Undibacterium sp. 5I1: one gene and its partner. The protein of the gene in region 1 interacts with the protein of each later gene in a pairwise test. Links are inferred from orthologs where the notes say so. Each region holds a gene or a part of one and is shown in the gene's direction. Other genes may lie near its edges.

What was found.
Region 2: the proteins of lysA (region 1) and RGU72_RS18315 interact in binary tests that used the Escherichia coli proteins (3 or more experiments, as listed by UniProt). The link is inferred for Undibacterium sp. 5I1 from one-to-one orthologs.

Annotation. Positions count from the first base shown.
Region 1 is NZ_JAVIWI010000001.1:3,139,876-3,151,374, forward strand. What follows is about bases 4,577-7,574. They hold lysA (diaminopimelate decarboxylase), read left to right. Parts: upstream 4,577-5,456; coding sequence 5,457-6,692; downstream 6,693-7,574. Other genes in these bases: RGU72_RS13860 (hypothetical protein), read right to left, coding at 4,577-4,712; RGU72_RS13865 (Lrp/AsnC family transcriptional regulator), read right to left, coding at 4,802-5,251; RGU72_RS13875 (ATP-binding protein), read right to left, coding at 6,856-7,574. In the rest of the region: RGU72_RS13835 (Ig-like domain-containing protein), read left to right, coding at 1-646; RGU72_RS13840 (phytanoyl-CoA dioxygenase family protein), read right to left, coding at 758-1,597; RGU72_RS13845 (beta-ketoacyl-ACP synthase III), read left to right, coding at 1,867-2,988; RGU72_RS13850 (TlpA disulfide reductase family protein), read right to left, coding at 3,060-3,581; RGU72_RS13855 (substrate-binding periplasmic protein), read left to right, coding at 3,668-4,447; more of RGU72_RS13860, read right to left, coding at 4,494-4,576; more of RGU72_RS13875, read right to left, coding at 7,575-8,835; RGU72_RS13880 (hypothetical protein), read right to left, coding at 9,100-9,510; RGU72_RS13885 (hypothetical protein), read left to right, coding at 9,942-10,709; fusA (elongation factor G), read right to left, coding at 10,855-11,499. UniProt on the Escherichia coli protein: Specifically catalyzes the decarboxylation of meso-diaminopimelate (meso-DAP) to L-lysine. Is not active against the DD- or LL-isomers of diaminopimelate.
Region 2 is NZ_JAVIWI010000001.1:4,166,135-4,177,491, forward strand. What follows is about bases 6,812-9,667. They hold RGU72_RS18315 (response regulator transcription factor), read left to right. Parts: upstream 6,812-7,822; coding sequence 7,823-8,512; downstream 8,513-9,667. Other genes in these bases: RGU72_RS18310 (Tex family protein), read right to left, coding at 6,812-7,086; RGU72_RS18320 (ATP-binding protein), read left to right, coding at 8,516-9,667. Outside these bases: RGU72_RS18280 (ClpXP protease specificity-enhancing factor), read left to right, coding at 1-470; RGU72_RS18290 (HYR domain-containing protein), read right to left, coding at 872-3,169; RGU72_RS18295 (hypothetical protein), read left to right, coding at 3,245-3,412; RGU72_RS18300 (UbiX family flavin prenyltransferase), read right to left, coding at 3,514-4,101; grxD (Grx4 family monothiol glutaredoxin), read right to left, coding at 4,130-4,441; more of RGU72_RS18310, read right to left, coding at 4,729-6,811; more of RGU72_RS18320, read left to right, coding at 9,668-9,823; prmC (peptide chain release factor N(5)-glutamine methyltransferase), read right to left, coding at 9,866-10,696; RGU72_RS18330 (disulfide bond formation protein B), read right to left, coding at 10,859-11,357. UniProt on the Escherichia coli protein: Response regulator member of the two-component regulatory system CpxA/CpxR which responds to envelope stress response by activating expression of downstream genes including cpxP, degP, dsbA and ppiA.

The DNA of each region.
Region 1 (11,499 bases):
TGAGTTTTATGTCGATAACACTCTCAAAGGCAGCGCCACGACCACACCTTACTCACTGACGCTGAACTCCACTACGCTCAGCAATGCAAGCCATAGCTTAACGGCCAAAGCTTACGATGCCGCCAATAATGTTGGCACATCCTCAGCAGTCAATTTCACCGTTAATAACGCGGCGGCATCGACTCAGTTGATTGTGAACGGTGGATTTGAAAGCGGCGCAAGCTCATGGACAGCAACTAGCGGCGTAGTCAGTTCTGATAGTAGCCAGGCAGCACATGGCGGAACCTATAAAGCGTGGATGGATGGTTATGGTGCCACGCATACGGATTCCATTTATCAGCAAGTCACGATTCCCGCTACCAGCACAACGGCAACGCTGAGCTTCTGGCTGAAAGTCATCTCTGACGAAACGACCACCACCAATGCCTATGACACTCTGCAAGTGCAAATACGTAATAGCAGTGGCACGGTACTCGCAACACTGGCGACTTACTCCAACTTAAATAAAGGCAGTACTTACGTTAACAAAACCTTTGATTTGAGTTCGTATAAAGGTCAGACTATCCGCGTCTACTTCTTAGGCGTAGAAGGCAGCACAGTGGCAACTTCGTTCCTGATTGATGATGTCAGCCTAATTGCGCAATAAAAAAATCGGTTGAAGCTGGCAGTCTCCAGTTTCAACCGATCTATCAATTCAGCAGAATACAATCTAATTCAAAACAATCGCGCCAGTTTGGAATTTCCAAGCTGGCGTTTTTTATTGAAAACCTCTCACTGGTAAATTGGCACCGCGTTGTATCCAGTTCTTAGGAGAGTACACAGTGCGGCCATCGGTAACATGCAGCGTATAAGCATGGCGAGATACCGCAGAGCGGTTCGGTGCGCTGTAATGCGGCAACAAACCATGGAAGCAAACCAGGCTACCCGCTTTGACTTCTAAAGGCACCGCTGTACTATCATCCGGCCAAGGCATCGCGTCTAATTTCTCTACGCTGACGTGATCGCCCTCACGGATAAAACGTTCACGCAAGGGAGTTCTGTGTCCACCCGGTTCTGCCCACAAACAACCGTTTTCTAAAGACGCATCCTCCAGCGCAAACCAGAACGTAGTCACACTGATTGGCGTCGTATCAAAGTAAGTAGCATCTTGATGCCAGCGTACTTCGCCACCAATGCCTGGCTGTTTAAAGATATACATGGATTGCCAAATTTGCGGCTCCACCAGACCTAAATCCTGCGCCACTTGCGCCAACTTGGCATCACGTGAAAAAGCAATAAAAACCGGATCGATATCATGCAAGGCGTGGCCGATTTTGTTGATCGATAAAGATTTATCCTGCTTCAGTTCGCCGTCCGGATCAAATGCCTCTTCCTCAAAAAAGCAGCGCACCTTATCGGCCGAACCTAAAAAATAGTCGTCTGTCGATTTCTCTTGCTCTTGGGTAGTAAAGATGGACTTGCTCTCAGCAGTGTCAAACTGCTCCACAATCAAACCCGCGCGTTCGCGCAGCGCAGCGATCTCGGCAGCAGATTTAAAGTCCGGCACGATCAAATAACCATCCTGAATAAATTGCTCTTTTTGGGCGACGCTCAACATGATACTTTTCCCTCTATGTGTGGCAAACGATGAATTCTCTGCAAGTCAAATCAGATGTTACTAGCTGTATGATACAAAATTATACGCTTGGCAGAATGTTAGCTATTTAAAGAACCGGATCTCACCAAGGTTGGAACAAGCGCTCTAGTTTTATCAGTTATCGTGGCTAATTCCTTAAAACCAGGCAATTTTGTGTAAAATTGTGCCGCTTTGTCGTGCATCAGCTTCGACACTATTATAAGAAAGATATCGAGATGAATGAAGTCCCAATGAATAAAGTCGTCATCAGCGGCACTGGTCTGTTTACTCCATCCCAATCTATCAGTAATGAAGAATTAATCGCTAGTTTCAATGCCTATGTTAATCAATTTAATGCACAAAATGCGACGGCAATTGCCAGCGGTGAAGTAACTGCATTAGAAGAATCCAGCGTCGGCTTTATCGAAAAAGCCTCCGGCATTAAAGCACGCTTTGTCATGGAAAAAGAAGGCGTGCTCGACATCAATCGTATGACGCCGCGCATACCAGAACGCAGTGACGAAGCTCCTTCCATCATGTGCGAAATGGCCGTGATTGCAGCAACACAAGCGTTAGAACGCGCAGGTCGTACTGCCGCCGATGTCGATGCGGTCATTGTCGCTTGCAGTAATTTGCAACGCGCCTACCCTGCTATTGCAGTAGAAGTGCAAAGCGCATTGGGCATTGATGGTTACGGTTTTGATATGAATGTTGCCTGCTCATCTGCCACTTTTGGTATTCAGGCTGCGGTCAGTGCCATACAAAGCGGCCAGGCGCGTGCTGTGCTGGTCGTTAATCCAGAAATCACCAGCGGCCACTTAAACTGGCGCGATCGTGACAGTCATTTTATTTTTGGTGACGCATGTACTGCGATTTTGGTAGAGCGCGCAGATCTGGCAACGTCCGCTGATCAGTTTGAAATCATTGGTCTTAAATTAAAAACCCAGTTCTCCAATAATATCCGTAACAACTTCGGCTTCTTAAACCGTGCGGACGAATCCGGTATTGGCAAACCCGATAAGCTTTTCCGTCAGCAAGGTCGTAAAGTATTTAAAGAAGTTTGTCCGATGGCAGCCGCAACGATTACAGCGACGGTACAAAAAGCGGGGATACAAATCCCTGAAGTACAACGCTTCTGGTTACACCAGGCTAATCTAAATATGAATCTGCTGATCGCCCGCATGATACTTGGACGCGACGCAACGGCGGAAGAATCGCCAACAATTTTGGATACCTATGCGAATACTTCATCGGCAGGCTCCATCATCGCTTTTCACAAGTATCAGGACGATTTGGTCAGTGGCGCAGTCGGTGTGATTTGCTCGTTTGGTGCAGGTTATTCGATCGGTTGCGTCGTCGTTAAAAAGCTCTGATCGTAAGCATCCTTAAAACAAAAAAGCTGCGTTTAGGTCGCAGCTTTTTTTTTAATGGCGTCAATTTTTTTTTAAACTGCCAAGGCTTTTTCTAACAAGGCATGCAGCTCTGTAAAGGACGGTTCTCCGACATAACGCTTAAGAATATTACCTTGCTTGTCGATGATATAGGTCGTTGGCGTTAATTTAACTTCACCAAATGCTTTTGCTAAGGCGCCGTCAATATCTAAAGCTACGTTAAAAGGTAACTGCCGTGTCTCCGTGTAATTGAGCACATAGTTAGGAGGATCGTAGCTCATTGCAACTGCTACAAATTCCAAGCCTTGCACGTGATACTTATTGTAAGTTTCTATCATACGCGGCATCTCAGCGACACAAGTAGTGCAGGAAGTCGCCCAAAAATTGACCATGACGACTTTGCCGCGCAAACTCTGCGCACTAATTTTTTCACCTTTCAGATTTACAAAAGTGACGTCCGGCACAATCGCCTTATTTGACAGTGATTGATAAAACAAGACGCACAGCGTAATTAAAGCTACGCCAGCAATAACGGAAAAAATTCTGAACTTGATCGGGGAAGAAGGCGCCAACATAAGAAACCACCAGAGATGTACACAACAGAGTCGCATTATACGACCGATGCCGTATTATGGTGGCTGACTATCTCTTGCAAATTAATATGCTGACTGAAATAACATTGCAACAACGTAGACGAAAACTAATCAGTAGTTTGTTCACATTACTGATACCCAGCTTTGCCTGGTCAGAAAAGAGTAGCGTCGTCTTGCTGCTGGCGGAAGCAAGCCCTGATCAAAATCCACAAATTCCCGTCAATGATACTTTTCGCAAAACGATGGATTACGTCGAAAAAGAACTCGATGTTAACTTTGAAATACGGCACTATCCATGGAACCGCTTACTCAAAAATCTCAATCAAGGCGAGGGCTTAGCCTTTGGATTATCCAAGACCAAAGAGCGCCTGCGGACATTACACTTCTCTAACCCTGTATATACAAGCTATGTATGGATGATCACCTTAAGCAACAGCGTTTTTCCATACCAATCTATACAAGATTTAAAAGGTAAAAAAATTGGAATAATCCGTGGCTCTAGTTATGGAGATGAATTTGATGCACAAAAAAACAGTGCGTTCACTGTAGATGAAGACACCTACTCAATTACGTCACGATTACAAAAATTAATTAACAAGCGGACCGATGTTATTTTGGTAGGACATCGTAGCGATAACCCGACCAAAATCGAAAGCATCATCAACAACTTAATCCCAAAACTGTCACTAGAATCCGCCTTGCCAGCGGGTGTGAAGTTTGCCGTATTGCGCAAGCCACTGAGTACCGATCACATCCATTTCGCCATTTTAGCGAGCCAGGATAATGGGATCATCAACCGCATTAATACAGTGATCCATAAAGCAAAAAAAACTAGCGCACTGGAATAATCTGTACGCTAGTCTTCTAAGACTCTTTTAATAGCGCAGCAAGCGACTACTTCTTGGCACCAAAAACCAAAAGTAAACCACCAACAACAATCGCACCAATGCCAGCCCAGACTGGTACATTGACGGTTTCTTTTTCTTTTACAGATAATTCAATTGGCCCTACTTTTAACGCTGTGCTGTCTTTGGTATAGCTAAAGCCGCCATAAATTAAACCCAGCACGCCAGCCAGGATTAAAGCGATAGCGACGAATTTGATTGCATTCATTTTTTGCTTTCCTTGATCAGTGAAATCTCAGTTATACCTCAGTTCCACCTCAGTTAAAAATTAACGCCAGAAGGGATTTTCTGGCGGCATTACAAATCTAATGGCGCAGAAATCGTCTTGCCCGACACATGGGTAGTCAGCACAATCGCGGTCGAGGTCGAGCCAAATGCGTTCAGCGCATTGATGATGCGTTGCAGATGTTCGACATCGGTTGCCAGTACCCGCATCACAGCCCCGTCCTCACCCGTTACGGTATAGCAATCAATAATCTCCGGGCAGTCGGCAACGTATTGTGCATAGGGGCGACCTTGCTGAGTCGATAAACGTATCATCGCCGTGATCTGGTAGCCAAGTGCTTTGGGATTGATATCAGCGCGGTAACCACGGATTACCTGGGCGCTTTCCAGCCGTTTGATGCGTTCGGACACAGCCGGTTGGCTCAGATGGATTTGACGACCAATTTCTGCGTGCGTCATGCGGGCATCTTGCTGCAAGAGCTGTAGAATTTTTTGGTCAAAGTTATCGATTTTTTGGGTCACGATTTTTGAGTCACGAATTTTTGGTCACGATTTTCTGGTTACTTAATGATCGTCAGCGCTTGCCACAGGTTTGATAGGTGTCTGCCATGATATTCAAGCCAATCCATTGCAATCGCCCTATTTTGCTGATGGAATGCTCTTTAAAAGAGTGTGCTTACTTGTTACAGTGTAAATCAAATTTACCTAATCTTTTAAAGAAAATACTATGATTTCTCATCAGCAGATCGCCCGCATTGCGCAACAATTCCAGACTCCTTGCTGGGCTTATGACGCTAACATCATTCGCCAGCAAATCGCCCGTTTGCGCCAGTTTGATGTCATCCGTTTTGCGCAAAAAGCCTCAAGCAATATTCATCTTCTGAGCCTGATGCGGGAAGAAGGCGTCATGGTTGATGCAGTCTCGCTAGGGGAAGTAGAGCGGGCGCTGGCCGCTGGCTATGTTCCAGATGCGCAAGCAAAGCATGCGCCCATCGTTTTTACCGCTGATTTACTGGACAAGCATGCCTTAAAGCGTGTGGTAGAGCTGAACATCCCGGTCAATTGCGGCTCACCTCAAATGCTGGAGCAGTTAGGGCAAGCCCATCCCGGTCATGCGGTCTGGTTGCGGATTAACCCTGGCTTTGGTCATGGCCACAGCCGCAAAACCAATACCGGTGGCGAACAAAGCAAACACGGTATCTGGTATGAGCATCTGGCAGAGAGCCTGGCACTGATCGCGCACTATAAACTAACGCTGGTTGGCTTGCATATGCATATTGGCTCTGGCGTGGATTACGATCATTTGCAAAGCGTCTGCGATGCGATGATTGCTCAGGTTAAAACTTGTGCTTGCGATATGTCGGCCATCTCCATTGGCGGTGGATTATCTATTCCTTACCGTGATGGTGAAGCGGTGGTAGATACCGATCATTACTTCCAGATTTGGGCGAAAGCGCGCGAGCAAATTGAGGCGCATCTGGGTCACGGCATCAGCATGGAAATTGAGCCCGGGCGTTTTTTGGTCGCACAATCAGGCATCCTGATCTCTGAACTGCGTGCGCAAAAACAAGTCGGCAATAACTTCTTCGCCTTAGTTGATGCAGGCTTTAACGATCTGGCACGTCCCGCGATGTATGGCAGCTACCACCGTATCAGCGCCCACGCTGCGGATGGCACGCCACGCACGATGGACTTAAAAGCCACTGTCGTTGCTGGCCCACTATGTGAATCCGGCGATGTATTCACCCAAGAAGATGGCGGCGTCGTCACTACCCAAGATTTGCCTGCATGTGAGATCGGCGATTTGCTGGTATTCCATGACACTGGCGCTTATGGTGCCAGCATGTCATCCAACTACAATAGCCGCCCGCTGATACCCGAAGTATTGGTCGATGGCGACCAGATCAAGCAGATTCGTCGTCGCCAGACAGTGCAGGAGCTGATTGCGCTGGAACAAATTTGATCGTTTTTCTGAAAATAATTTATCAAATTCAATTAAATTAAATTAAATTTAGATCGTCCAATGATAATGCGGCTTCTGGAAGCTTTTCATGCCAGAAGCCGCATTATCATTGGACCTTTAATTTTGGAGGAGCTTCTACTTATTAAACACCAGTTTCAATTCATCACAAAGCCAACATCGGCAAGCAAAACCAAAACCTCGTGCCCTCGCCCTCGATACTGTCAAAACCTATCCTGCCGCCCATTTTTTCTATCAAGGTTTTGCTGATGTGCAAGCCCAGACCTGTACCGCCTTGGTTGCGGGTGCTGCTGTTATCGGCCTGCGCAAACTGGCCAAAAATCTTTGGTTTGAATAGTTCAGGAATACCGCAGCCTTGATCAATCACTTGCACCCGATAAGCACCGTCATGCAAATCAATCATGATCTTGATCGCCATCTGCGCCGAAGAGAATTTGATCGCATTAGAAATTAAATTGGCAAATACTTGCAGCAAGCGTCCGGCGTCGGCATCGACCATTGCCGCCGGTAAGTCGCTATTAAAATCAATGCTCACCTGAAACTCATCGGCATAGGCCTGATTGGCTTCTATCGACTGCTGCGCGAGCAATATCAAGTCGTGCCTTTGCAGATTCAGGATCAAAGCGCCCGCCGACAATTTGTTCATATCCAGAATATCATTGACCAAGGCCAGCAAGCGTTTGCTATTGCGGTGCGCCACTTTGATGAGCTGTTCTGCCTTTTCTGGCAATGCGCCGATGACGCCAGATTCCAGCAAACTTAAAGACCCGCGTATCGACGTCAGCGGTGTGCGTAATTCATGGCTCACCATAGAAATGAATTCAGTTTTAATCGTATCCATCATGCGACTCTCCGTCACATCCTGAAAAGTCCCTATCATGCGTACCGCTTGCTGATTTTCATACACGACTTCGCCGACAGAGCGACACCAGATCGCACGGTTTTTTGCTGTGGTGAGCGGGAATTCAATTTCAAAACCATTCCCGCTATCAATTGCTTTTTGGATTGCCTCTTGGACGATGGGGCGAACATGGGGTAAATAGAAATTAATCGCTTGTTCTAGTGTCGGCTGGAATCCCGGCTCTGTGTCATGAATCAAACACGTCTGATCAGACCAGGTCACTTCTGATGTAAGCAGATTAACGCCCCAGGCACCGACGCCTGCCAGACGCGCCGCAGATTGCAGCAAGGCTTCGCTGCTACGAATTTTTTGTTCATTTTCCCGACGCTCGGTGATGTCGGTTTGGATCGCAATAAAGTGACTTAGCTGGTTGGCCTGATCAAACACGGGTTGCATATTCAGACTGATCCAATACGCCTTCCCTTGCTTGTTGTAATGCAAAATCTCCGTCTTGCATTCGACCGCTTGCGCCAGGCAAGTCATGATGTAATCCACGGTGGCGCGGTCTGTGCCAGGCCCATGCAAAATGCGGTTAGGCTTTTGCCCCATCATTTCGTGCAGGCTGTAGCCCGACATCTTGGTAAAAGTCGTGTTGACCCACTCAGCCTCGCCTCGTGCATTGTTAATAATCACGCCATTATCGGTGTAGCGTGCGACCAAGGATAATTGTTCAAACTGACGGGCGATGGTGTTGAGGCGGGCTGCGCTATCTTCGGCAAGCGCCAGTTTTTTGACTAACACATTGGCTTGTAATTCTACTTCGACCAACTGTGCCAGAGTGCGTAAGCTCTCTTCATCGGCGCTGTCGAAATCCCGTGGCTGGCTATGCACCAAACATAGACTGCCAATCCGAAAACCGTTCGGACTACGCAAAGGCTGGCCTGCATAAAAACGAATATAGGGTTCGCCGGTAACGGCAGGATTGTCGCTAAACCGAGGGTCGGTCAAAGTATCACGCACAACCAGCGGCTGAGCATTCAGAATAGTATGGCCGCAGAACGAAGTGTTGCGAGGCGCTTCTTGTACGTCTAGCCCAACGGTAGATTTGATCCACACGCGGTCTTGATCTACCAGGTTAATCATCGCTATTTCTACCCTGAACAGGCGTTGCGCCAACAAGGTAAGCCGATCAAAACGATACTCTTTTGGCGTATCCAATACACATAAATCCCGCAGCTCTTGCAAGCGATCTGCATCGTTACTCGGGATTGGTGCTTCTAGCATGCAAGCTCCTGGATGAATGCCACGAAATCTATTTGTGGCCGGAGCTTAGAGCATACTCTGAGTGCCGTTTGTATGCTTCACATGCAGGCTGTTCTGAACTGCATTCAACGCCTAAGAGACAATTTTTTACAAAAAAATTCAATTAGTTGATAGATAAAAAACAAAATCCTTTGTCTATACATTCTGCGGCTTACCAAGCATTTTCATGCTGGAGACCTCATTCTGATTGGACATCTGTTTTTGACGTTTTATTTTAAGCAATCACTACTTCGATAAGCTGCGGCTTAATGACCAGCTAAAACTATTCCCGCCGAGCGCAAGATTACCCTGGCATTGTTTAAAAGCCTCGATAAAAGCATCGGTGTGTTCACTGGCATGATCGATGGTCTGGGTAAACGCCAGTGCTCTGATGACGCCGGGCGCGTTGGTAGTTAAAGTGGACGTCATCGTAGCGACAACCTGCTCTTTATCAACCAGCTCAGCAGCACAATCAAAGACAGCATCATCGGTAGATTCAAACGTGACGCTTAACTGGTAAGGGCCATCACCTATGGTTTTTGCCAACGCAGTTGGAGTAGAAGTTGATGCCGCAGAAGAACATGCTGACAAGAAAAAAACAGCGCAGGCAACAGCCAAAATCGTGGGGACAAAATACTTAATGACAGAACGAGACATGAATGATTTTTACAAAAACAAATAACACCAGACGGTAGTGTGGAGCGGCATTCTACCAAGCTATGCGGCGATATCCTGAAATTGCATGTAATTCAGTGTAATTCGATATTTTGCAATCTATTATGAAATCGAGCTCAGTACAAAAAATGTACGGCAAATAAAGTTGAAAGATTTCTCTTATTTCCAGCTGCCTAGCGAAAACGACTAGGTAAGATAGATATCAAGATTGCTAAGTTAATTTATAAAATGCAAACCAATAGAGTTATTAATTTTCACGCACATATCATGTTGTGTAAGATTAGACCTTGTTTTCGAAAAGCAGATTTCCAATTTGCTTCCGATCATTTATAACGAATTTTTTAAGGCCCTCAGATGTTCTTTTAAAGTAAAACTGTTACCTTAAAAAATTAATCCTTCCCAGAGAAAATAAGATGCGTGACCGTTTTTTGAACCTAAGATTGCTTGCACATGTATTCCCAACGGTGCTTCTTTGCGCTGTTTCTGGGTGTGCAACATATCAAGAAAATCCAACTCAGACAATTAATCTAGACCAAAAGCTGTCGCTTTTCTTAGATATCAAAAATGATGAAAATAAAACTTATAACGAGTCAAATATAGACCCGTTAATCATTAGTTTTTTTCGGCTGAACGGGAAACTCACGGGGAATTTTGACTCCGAGAAAAGCCATTTTTTTGAAGTAAGTCCAAATACTGAATTCGGTATAAATTGGCGTGAAATATTTGCTACTTTCTCTAATGGGATAAAGGATTTTTCAAATAATCCACCTTCAAGTCTTTACATGTTTCCAAAGGATGCAAAATTTGCACGGGTAGGAATACTCACATACAATAAATTTCTATATGAAAATAATTTTAAGCGTGACATCGGAGACACTTCCTTTACTGACTTAGTTAGCGGAGATGAATTGATTGTAATTGTCGTCGATAAACAGTGCGATATCATCGGAGAATTCAAAGATGAAAAAGAGCTAGCGTTGTTTGACGTACATATCCCAAATGCTGGAATACATTTTCTTAGAGTGCATCGCTCATCGGTTGGAATTCCTACCGTAAAACTAGCATCTGAAAAAATATTGCCAAGACTTATTGTCACTCCATATGAAAGTTATTTTTCTTGGATCAGAAGTAACCCTCGCAGCATGGGTATGGATCGAAAAATACCCCAAATCTCTGACTAATTTAGCACTCACACGGACTAACTAGATATAGCTCCGACTGAAGATGACTAGGAAAGTCAGCTCAATTAAGAGCCAATAATTTTACGGCTATCAACCACCAAAAAAGGAAGGTAAAAGCAAGCGCCTCTACCTTCCTTAACACTTCCTATGCAACAACTGCGTCTCGCTCATCATGGGTTTGAGGTTGACCATGCGCTTGATGAGCAATTGCCGCATGTCTGGCATACACAGCGCTGGCAAAAGCCCGGCCTTGCGACAGAGATCGCAGATCGGTCGTATGCCCGAACAATTTCTTGAGCGGGACATCAGCCACAACTTCTACCTGGCCTGTATGTTCCTCTATACCCAGCACCCGGCCATTACGACGTTGCAGATCACCGATCACATCACCGGCATTGGTCGCTGGTGCATCAACGGTGACTGTCATGACGGGTTCTAACAGGACTGGATTAGCGAGTTTCAGCCCGGATAAAACGGCTTCTTTCGCCGCCACCATAAACGCCATTTCACTGCTATCCACCGCATGATAATCACCGTCCAGCAAAGTGACTTTGATGCCCGTGACGCGATGCCCAAGCGGACCTTGCGCCAGTGCCTGCCGTATGCCTTTTTCTACCGCAGGGAAATATACATTGGGAACTACGCCGCCCTTAATGGCATTCTCAAATGCAAACTCACCATCAAACAGCGCCACCCTCATCACAACACGTGCATATTGCCCTTTGCCTCCAGTTTGCTTAGACACTTTGCCCTCAACCTCGACCGTCGGGCCTGCAATCGTCTCTTTGTA
Region 2 (11,357 bases), 1.0 Mb from region 1 along the record:
ATAATGGCTATACTCCATACATGGCAGTCAAAGTGAATGCCGCATCGCGGGTTCCTATGGAGTTTGTGCGTAATGGAGAGATTGTTCTTAACATCAGTTTTGGCGCGACTAGTGGGCTTAAGATGGACAACGAGGCTGTTACTTTTAAAGCGCGCTTCGGCGGAATTTCACGCGACATCTATGTTCCTGTTGAAAACGTACAAGCCGTCTATGCCAGTGAAAACGGTCAGGGTATGGCGTTTGAAGTGGATTTATCCGAGGCTTTGCAACAGCAATCAGAATCAGGTCCTGTCTTAAGTAAAGCACCAGCTAGTGCGCTGCATGCGACATCCAGTAGCAAACCAGTGCTTGGCTTGGCTGCGGTGAATACAAAAGCAGAAAATAATGCGTCTGCTTCAGCGCCTAAATCAGAAAGTCCGCAAGAGCCACAAAAAAAATCAGAAAAACCCTCGCTTAAAATAATAAAATAGCCTATAATTTCGTTCTTCGAGATTGATTGCAAAATTAATTTTTGAAATAGTTTCGCCGACTTAGCTCATTTGGTAGAGCAGTTGACTTGTAATCATCAGGTGGCCAGTTCGATTCCGGCAGTCGGCACCAAAAAGCAAAGCCCTACGTGAATTTCACGTAGGGCTTTTGTGTTTCTAGCAGAACCAAATTTCATAATTGCTTATGTTCGTTAAAGTTTCCCGCTTTCTGAAGTTACCTAAGTTTTGTTGATATAAGACCTCGCGGCAGCTTTGCCAAAACAGGTAATAAATCACAGTAAGAAAATCATACAGAAAAGCAGCATCTTTAATAAAAAAAAGATGCTGCTTTTTCATTTAAAACATCATTTTCCATTAAGAACTAAGGATAGAAAATGACGACTTTATGGCTGTATAGTAAGTACTGCTGCGGGAGTTGTAACAACCAATCCAGTGTTAGTAATTGCAATACCTTTTGGTCGCCAGATGTTAGCTGGCAACTGCCCAAGGCGGATGCCGACATCGCCAGTTGTGCCTACTATAGTGCTACTTACTCCAGATGGTATTATTTTATTAACGCTATTCTTAGTGGGATCGGCTAGAAATACGTTCCCTGAAGAATCGACGGCAATTCCAGCAGCGGTAGTAATGCTCGATAGACTAGAAATAGTTCCTGTCGGCGATATCTTAAAGATCCCACTACCGGTGCCACCAAAACCAGTCATACCAGGTGCAGCAGTTGTGGTTAGGTACAAATTATTGCTGACATCGATTGCTAGCTCGAAAGGCGTTTGATAAAAGTTTGAAGATGCTACGCGATCAACAAACGTACTGGTGACGCCATTTGAAGTAATTTTGAATATTGTTTGATTGTATCTATCCGCGACAAATAGGTTACCGCTACTATCCACAGCAATACCCTCAGGTGCGTTGAATGGGGGGTCGCATCTGCTGCTACCAATGTACTGGCTAAGTGTTCCCGCAAAAATACTCACTTCACCTGCTGCTGTGATTTTCCTCACCGTGCAGTTCGAATACTGATCAAAAGCGCCGTATGGTGCGCCGCCAGGAGTGAAGCTATAATCAGTGACGTATAAATTGCCACGATTGTCTATGGCGATGGACCTTGGGCCAGAGAATCTGGCTGAGGTACCGGTACCATTGACGGTTCCTTTAAGGCCAGCAGAGCCTGCAAATGTGCTCACTACTCCACCCGGGGTGATTTTACGAATGGTGTAATTTTGTGTATCGGCTACATAAATATTGCCACTAGCGTCGACCGCCGCGCCGCCGCCAGTGTCGGCGGTGTAGCTTGGCGAGAAGCTGAAGTTAAATTGTGCGGCACTACCAACCCCATCAGCGTAGCCTCTGACTTCTGCCGCCCCGGCCAACACGGTGGCCGCACCCGCAGGACTAATTTTGCTAATCGTCCCTGATTGCTGGTTCGCAAAAATGATATTGCCCGTTGCATCTACTGAGATGCCGTAAGATCTAGAGTCATTGCTCGGCACAGACACAGAACTGGCAATGCCGGTTGGTGTGATTTTAAGAATCGTATTCAGGTTAGAGGAATCTCTAGCTATCGTGTATAAATTACCCGTGCTATCAGCGGTTATACCCACGTAGATAACATCGGTATTTGTAATATTCGTATAGCTTAAGTTCATTGTTGTCACTATCGCATCATATGTTATCTTACGGATTGTAGTAGCGTACCCTGATGCGGCAACATAAAGTGTTCCGTTTTGATCTATCGTTAATGCTCCAACATCATAAAATCGCGCAGCAGAACCCGTGCCGTCAATACCGCCTGCGGCTTTAGCCTTGCCCGCAAAGGTAGATATCGTGCCGTCGGATGCTATTTTGAGAATAGTATTGAAGCCGTAATTGGCGACATACAGTGAGCCGCTTTTATCTACCGCGATGCCTCGTAATTCCCCGATAGACGTCAACGCAGTATCACCAGCAGCTGCACGTAACACTAAGGTAGTCACAACCCCAGTGGATGAGATCTTTCTGATCAGTTGATTTTCTGTGACATATAAGTTGCCGTTGCTATCAACCGTAATTCCCGATAGCGTACTGAAATTGAATTTCGCGCTAGCGCCAGTGCCGTCGACACTTCCGGCGCTACCTTTGGTACCCGCCAATGTGCTCACCACGCCAGACGGCGTGATTTTGCGTATCGTATAGTTATCAATGACATACACATTGCCGCTAGCATCTTGCGCAACGCCGCTTGGATCATTGAAGCGCGCCGCTTGACCAATGCCATCCAGATTTCCAAGACCGCCTATGCTACCAGCCAACAGCGATTGCACAGCTGTCGCTATGGTTACTGTGGATGTCGCCGTGCCAGCGTTGCCGGCAGCATCTTTAGCGGTGAAGGTAACGATGGTGTCACCAATTGGAAAGCTGCTCGGCGCATTATTAGTAATTGCACCGACCACGCTGATATTGTCAGTCGCTTTGGCGCCGGATAAAAACGCTGCGAGACGCACATCAGCAGAAGAAATTGCAGTCTCCCCCAAGGCAAGTTTGATGGTCGTTGCCGATGGCGCTACGACGACAGGCGCAATCGTATCCTGGTTACTGGTAGCGCCCCCGGAAGTGCTGCTACTGCTGCTGCCACCACCGCAAGCTGCCAACCCTACTACTAGCGCGACGCTTGTGACTGCAAATTTTAAAAAATGGATGTTCATTTATTTGCTCTTTGCTAAAAGTGTTTGATACATGGAAGTTGAACATCCCAATTGGTCGATTCCGAGTGCGGTACTTTGAACCCAGATTTTCCATTAGACCGCTACAGCGACAATTGCACCTTTGCCGAACTGCCTGGCGTTGTTGCTCCTCCTAGCAAGATGCAGCTTGCGTCGTCGTCGCGTCTACCCAGTCAGTCCGCCAAAGGCACACTTGTCGCTGTTCCAATGGAAAATCTGGGTTGAAGTCAAGTTATAGAGCATTAACTTGAAATTTCGTTTTCATTATACCAACACTAATTTCATTTTAATAAGGATTTCAAACGAGTATCAGGTTGAGCAGATAATTATTCTGTTCCTGACTTCATGCCGCTCCAGCGGGGTGCCAGTTCGGTCGCTATGCTAAACAGGTCTAATACTCTGGCAGTGGTGTGTTGCACCATCTCGTCAATGCTGGCAGGTTTGTGATAAAAGCTGGGAAGCGGGGGGAAGATGATGCCGCCCATTTCTGTAACGGCAGTCATATTGCGTAAGTGCGCCAGATTGAATGGCGTTTCGCGCACCATCAATACCAACCGGCGGCGTTCTTTGAGGACGACATCGGCAGCGCGGGTGATCAGATTATCTGCCATGCCGTGGGCGACGGAGGCCAGAGTTTTCATCGAGCATGGTGCGATGACCATGCCGTCCGATTGAAACGAACCGCTAGCGATGCTAGCACCCACGTCACGCACGTTATGCACAACATCTGCCAGTGCTTCAACGTCTTTGCGGCGCATTTCTAATTCTTGATGCAGCGTCAATGTGCCGGCTTCAGAAATCAGTAGGTGGCTCTCTATCTGCGGCAAGTCGCGGATAGCTTGTAGCAAACGCACGCCATACACCGCGCCTGTGGCGCCAGTGATGGCGATAATCAGGCGTTGGGGTGTTGGCATATTGGGATGATGACGATGCTAAAGTAAATCAGGCTTTGATCAAGGCTTGTAGTTCGCCGTTTTCAAACATCTCATTCATGATGTCGGAGCCGCCGATGAATTCGCCGTTGACGTACAACTGCGGTACGGTTGGCCAGTTAGAAAAATCTTTTATCCCTTGGCGTACCGCTGGGTCTTCTAGTACATTGATCGTGACCAAATTTGTTGCGCCGGAGGTTTTTAGCAATTGGATGGCACGTCCAGAAAAGCCGCACTGTGGAAATTGCGCAGTACCTTTCATGAACAGTACGATAGGGTTTTGGGTTACGGTTTCTTTGATCCAGGCTTGAACGTCGCTCATGGCTATTCCTTGGTTAACAATATGGCGTCATTATAAAGGAAATAGGACTTCCGCAAAAATGCTCTGCCTGTTAGCCCGCGTGGTTTTTTTTATGCTGGATATGTGAGGAACACTTGATCTTGATACGATTTTTTTGATCAGGTAATCGACAAAGGCATACTATGCAAATAAATATACTCCCCTCTTGTATATTTAGATCGTCCTAATAAAGTCTGGACGATCAGCCTATTTTTATAAAAAATAAGGGGAGTATATTGGGCTTTGCCTCAGTTTCTATTTCAGTCTAACTATGAACGCAGCTTGGCAAAAGCGGCCGCCATCGCGCTGCTGCCCGTGCTTGGTGCGGCTGGGGCCGGCGATCGCTGGCGATGCTGATCCAGACGTTTTGCGTCATTACGATCTGCTTTTTGCTCTGGCGTGCTGCCTGGTTGTGGCGCAGAGTCAGTCAGTCGCATGGTCAGCGCAATACGCTTGCGCTTTTCATCGACTTCCAGCACTTTTACTTTGACGACTTGTCCCGCTTTGACGACGGTATGAGGGTCTTTGACAAAGGTGTTGGAGAGTGCAGAAATGTGCACTAATCCATCTTGATGCACGCCAATATCGACAAACGCACCGAATGCTGCGACGTTGGTGACTACACCTTCCAATATCATGTCGGGACGCAGATCGCGGATTTCTTCGACGCCGTCTTTGAAGGTCGCTGTGGTGAATTCAGGGCGAGGATCGCGGCCTGGTTTTTCCAGTTCTTTCAAAATATCGGTAATGGTCGGGATACCGAATTGTTCGTCTGCATATTTTGCCGGATTGAGTGATTTCAGCAAGCGTTCATCACCGATTACACCTGCGACATCTCTCTTGATATCCGCCAGGATTTTTTCCACCAATGGATAGGATTCAGGATGAACTGCTGACGCATCGAGTGGATTATTTCCGCCCATCACGCGCAAGAATCCAGCCGCTTGTTCAAATGTTTTATCACCTAGGCGCGGCACTGACCGCAGATCGGCACGCGAGGTGAACATGCCTTTGGCATCACGATAATTCACGATACTTTGCGCCACTGACGACGACAAACCCGACACACGTGCCAACAACGGTGCAGAGGCTGTATTGACATCGACACCGACCGCATTGACGCAATCTTCCACCACCGCATCGAGCGAACGGGCGAGTTGCGATTGGCCGACATCATGCTGATACTGACCGACGCCTATCGACTTCGGATCGATCTTCACCAGCTCTGCAAGCGGGTCTTGCAAGCGACGCGCAATGGATACCGCGCCACGAATGGATACATCTAAATCCGGTAGTTCTTTCGACGCAAATTCTGACGCGGAATACACCGATGCTCCGGCTTCTGATACCACGATTTTCGTCAGTTTGAGTTCAGGCTTTAGCTTGATTAAATCTTGCGCGAGTTTGTCGGTTTCACGCGACGCAGTGCCGTTACCAATCGAGATTAAAGAGACATTATGTTTCGCCGCCAACTGCGCCAATACATGCAGTGATCCATCCCAATCGTTACGCGGCTGATGCGGATAAATGGTGGCGTATTCCATGACCTTGCCAGTGGCATCAACGATCGCCACTTTGACGCCAGTACGCAGACCGGGATCGAGTCCCATAGTGGCGCGTGGCCCAGCCGGGGCGGCCAGCAACAGGGCTTTTAAATTCAAGGCAAATACGTGAATCGCTTCGACTTCAGCCTTCTCACGCAGATTGCCCATCAATTCGGTTTCCAGATGCATAAATACTTTGACGCGCCAGCTCCAGCGCACCGTGTCGGCTAACCATTTGTCGGCAGGGCGACCGATATTGCTGACGCCAAACTTAGCGGCGATACGGCTTTCACAAGGATTGAGCGGCGCATCCCATTTTGGCTTTTCTTCTTCTGTATCCAGGCGCAAAGTGACCGCCAGCATTTCTTCGCGGCGTCCGCGGAACATCGCTAGGGCGCGGTGTGATGGAATGGTGCCCAAGGTTTCGGAGTAATCGAAATAGTCGGCAAACTTGGCGCCAGCTTCTTCCTTACCTGCGACGACTTTGGATTCGACAATGCCGTGGTCCAGCAGGTATTCGCGGATCGCTTGCAATAAGGACGCATCTTCGGCAAAGCGTTCCATCAGAATCTGGCGTGCACCATCAAGCGCTGCCTTGGTATCGGCCACGCCCGGATTGTCGCCATTGCTGGTGCTGAAGGGCGCTTTTAAATAGGCGGCAGCTTCTTCTTCTGGATTCTTGCCCGGGTCAGCCAGCAAGGCATCGGCCAAATCTTGCAAGCCCGCTTCAATTGCAATCTGTGCCTTGGTGCGGCGCTTGAGTTTGTACGGCAAATATAAATCTTCGAGTCGGGTTTTGTCTTCGGCATGCGTGATTGCATCGAGCAGCACCGGGGTCATCTTGCCTTGTTCTTCAATCGAAGAAATGATCGCAGAGCGACGGTCTTCGAGCTCGCGCAGATAGCGCAGACGCTCTTCTAACAAGCGCAATTGGATATCGTCCAAACCGCCGGTCGCCTCTTTGCGATAACGCGCAATAAAAGGCACGGTCGCGCCTTCATCCAGCAGGGCAATAGCAGCAGCCACTTGTACTGGTTTGGCGGCAAGTTCTAGGGCGAGACGTTGTTCGATGGAAGGCAGCATAAATAATGGTATGAGAGATAAACTCTGAGAATTAAAATCAAGTCGCAGATGATACGCGCTCTGTGTGATTGCACCAGTCTTGACATCACGCTGTAGTCGCAGTAGTCAAGCCGATAATATGAATAATATAGGGAGTATCTAAAAATAATCACGTATTGTCCAATTAAGATATGGACAATTCATTTTTATATTGATATACCTACCCTCAGTATGTGTAGGTTTTATTTTTTGAATGATGGCTATAAGCAAGCGACTTCAAGGTGCGAGCGGGACAAAATCTAGTTTTTTTCTACGCCGGATTGCCGGAAACCGATATTGGATATCGATGATAGTTTGTCCGTGAGGCAAGTATTTGCTGTAAAACTGGGTAAATCATCGTTGCCTAATCCTAGCCGAGTCGGTATTTTAGGTATGATAATCCTACAAAAGGCAGTTGACCGCTTGTCAGTACTTGTCAGTACTAATTAGTATTTGATTCAATTGAATCATTTCAGTGTTTTCAGCGTCACGGTTTTGGTGAGAGCACTACGAACCTGATTGCCCCTTTTTCGGCTCCTCAGCTGCCGTTTTTAGGATAATTCGATGATTTCGTTTAGCGAATTTAGTTTGCCTCGGTACAAGCTGCTCCACACAGGTGGCGATGTGTCCTATCATATTCTTGCCGCCGCCCTAAAAGTCACTCTATAAGCCACTCTGTTAGCCACCTTCAACGCCACGCTTTACAACAAGGTTTTACATGACCCAAGTTTTACTCGCAGATGATGATGTTGAATTAGTTGATATGCTCAAAGAATACCTAGAGCGTGAAGGCTATCTCATTACGACCGTGCATGATGGCGAACGAGCCGTTGCAGAAGCTTTAATGGGGGATTACGCCATTATGGTGCTGGATGTAATGATGCCGCGTATGAACGGGATTGAGGCTTTGCGACGGATTCGTGCAGAAAGTCGTTTGCCCGTCTTGATGTTGACCGCTAAAGGCGATGACGTCGATCGCATTATCGGTCTGGAATTGGGCGCAGATGATTATGTCCCCAAGCCATGCACCCCGCGTGAATTGCTGGCAAGGATTCGTGCGATTTTGCGACGTACACAAGTCGTTGCCGGTACCGAAGCGCAGGCGCATCCGCTGGTCATTGGTTCATTAACGATCTGGCAGGCGCAGCGTCGCGCAGATTGGGATGGCAAGCATCTGGATTTGACCAGTACAGAGTTCAGCTTATTGGAGGTACTGGCAAAAAATGCTGGTCATACCGTCAGCAAAACGGATTTATCAGAACAGGGATTGGGTCGTCCGCTCGCGCGATTTGATCGTAATATCGATGTCCATATCAGCAGCATCCGCCAAAAATTTGGCCCTCTAATTGATGGACGTACGATCATTCAGACCGTCTATCGTCAAGGTTACTTGCTGACTAAGGAGTAGGCGGTGGGGCGTCTGTTCTGGAAGTTTTTCTTTTTTATCTGGCTGGCACAAGTCACGGGTATTGTCGGGATTGGCGTTACTCTATCGCTGCGACATCAAAGCGAACAAGCGATGCTCGCTGCGGGAATTCGTGAACACATGCAATTGCATCTTGAAACTGGCGCTAGTGCTAGTAGTGCTAGTTCCACGACAGAATCGTACGTTCCGCCGAACCCGGATCAGCTGAGAATGTGGCCAGAGCAGGACGACAATTTGCCGCCGCATTTACGTCGCCACCGGCTGCATTCAGCTTATCCACCTGATGGGTTTTCTGCGTTTGTTCCCATGGTGGCCGCCTTAATCGTTAGTCTGTTATTTGCCGCTTTGCTGGCCTGGTACACCTCCAAACCTATTCGTAATTTGCGTTCTGCTTTTCTCTCTTTGGCTGCGGGTAATTTACAAACACGGGTTGGCAGTAGCATGGGACGACGGCGCGATGAGTTGGCTGATCTGGGGCGTGAATTTGACAATATGGCAGAACAGCTTTCCAAATTAATGGAAAGTCAGCGCCGGCTGTTGCACGATGTATCGCACGAGTTGCGTTCACCTCTGGCTCGTTTGCAAGCGGCGATCGGATTAGCGCGCCAACAGCCGGAGCGCGTCGAGGCCACCATGGAGCGGGTAGAGCGCGAAGCGGTAAGGATGGATAAGCTGGTGGGGGAGTTACTCACCTTGTCGCGGATTGAGGCTGGTGTCATGGCTAGCATGGACGCGATTCAGATTGATGAATTGCTGGCGGAAGTGGTGGATAACGCAGGATTTGAGGCAGAGTCCAAACACAAGCAATTGGTTTTTTCGAGTGTCACCTTGGGTGGCAACATTATGCTGCAAGGGCGCTATGAATTGCTGTATCGCGCCCTTGAAAATGTCGTCCGTAATGCAATCAAACATACTGCCAAGCTTGGCATCATTACTTTTGAGGTGCAGTTGTTATCAGCGGACCAGGAGTTATTGATCCGTATATTGGATCAAGGACAAGGCGTACCAGAGGATGAGTTGCAGGCGATTTTTGAGCCTTTTTATCGCGGTAGTAACTCGACCTCTAGTTTAAATACTAGCCTTAGTACAGAGCTCGATAGTAACGTCAATAACAGTACCAACAACAGCCCCAATACCCGGGGTGATGATGGTTATGGCTTGGGCCTAGCCATCGCTCAGCGCGTCATCCTCGCCCATGGTGGTAGTATTTCAGCCTCCAATCGCAAGGACGGCGGATTGTGCGTAGAGATTAGATTATCGCTACGTAATCCTGAGCATCCTGGCAATATCTGAGGATACTTTTGCGGCGGGAGTTACGACTGAATTACCGCTTGCTTACTTCAGGCGACCGCCACTGACGCGATCGATTCCCGATAAATCAAGCCAGCTTTGCACCTCAATAAAACCATGCTGTGTCAATAAATCACGTACCGCTTGCGCTTGGTTGTAGCCATGCTCCATCAGCAGCCAGCCTTGAGGATGCAGATGTTCTGCTGCATTCTTGATGATATGCCGATAGTTAGTTAAACCATCTGCATGGTCGGTCAAAGCGACCGTCGGCTCAAAGCGCAAATCGCCCTGACTCAGATGAAGATCATCTTTTTGGATATAAGGCGGATTGGCTACGATCGTATGAAAATGCTGACCTGCGAGTGCGCTATACCAGTCACTTTCACAAATATGCATGTTCGCGTCAGGGACATTTCTGCCAGCATTTTTTTGTGCTACTGCTACCGCAGCTGCGCTGATATCCGTTGCGCTGACATGCGTATCACGCCGTTGATGTGCAATTGCAATCGCGATTGCGCCCGAGCCTGTACCCATATCCAGAACGCGACTATTTTGCGGCGTATGCTGAATTGCCAGCTCGACTAATAATTCTGTATCTGGTCGGGGGATTAAAACATCTGCAGTGATGTGGAAAGGCAAACCAAAAAATTCTCGCTCACCGATCAGATAGGCAATTGGCTCACCATCATAACGACGTTGCAGCAGATCGCCGACTAGCTGCGCTTGCGCAGCGGTGAGCTGCATCTCCGACTGGGTGACCAGTTGTATCCGGCTTAAGCCTAGTGCATGCATCAATAAAATGCGAGTGTCGATCAAATCCAGAGGGCCTGCTTTTTGGCAGTCGGCAAGCGTGATGCCTTCTTTAATCCATTCCATTTTTATGTCCGATTCAGTAAAAAAGTTGCTATAGAAATCGACATGTCGGTATCTGTTCGCTTGCTGCTTGGTGGGTAATATAGTCGAGATTTTTTGTGATATTGCGCTAATGATGTAGATCGTAATTCTAAAACTGGCAAGCCTGTTTTCAATATGAACTAATCACCGCAGACTTCTAAATAAATGGCGCCTTTGCGCTTTACGGTTTTGAATAAGGATAACCAAGAGCGCAATTGAAAAAGTGCCAAACCATACGGCTGACCACGCTGGTATGGATAAACCCAAAATCGGTTCATAAGGTGTTTCGCATATGCCATCCGCTCGGAACATCGTCGGCAGCAGCTTGGCCGGAAAAATCTTATTCAGCGATGTTTCCAGCGGATCGATACCGCAAGTTAATTGCGGATTGGCTAATATCCACACATGGTAAGCAGCAACGCCTAGTCCGAAAGCCGATGCGGTCAGCGCCATTGCACTGGCGAGCCGACGCCCAACATCGGGCAATGCCAGCGCTAGCAGGCAAAACAAGGCGACCATAACAAATGCATAGCGCTGCATTACACACAAAGGGCAGGGCAGCATTTTTTCAACCAGTTGCAGGTATAAGGCGATCCCTAGTAAGGCAATACAAACAGAGGCGATAGAAATTAGTAGTGGTTTT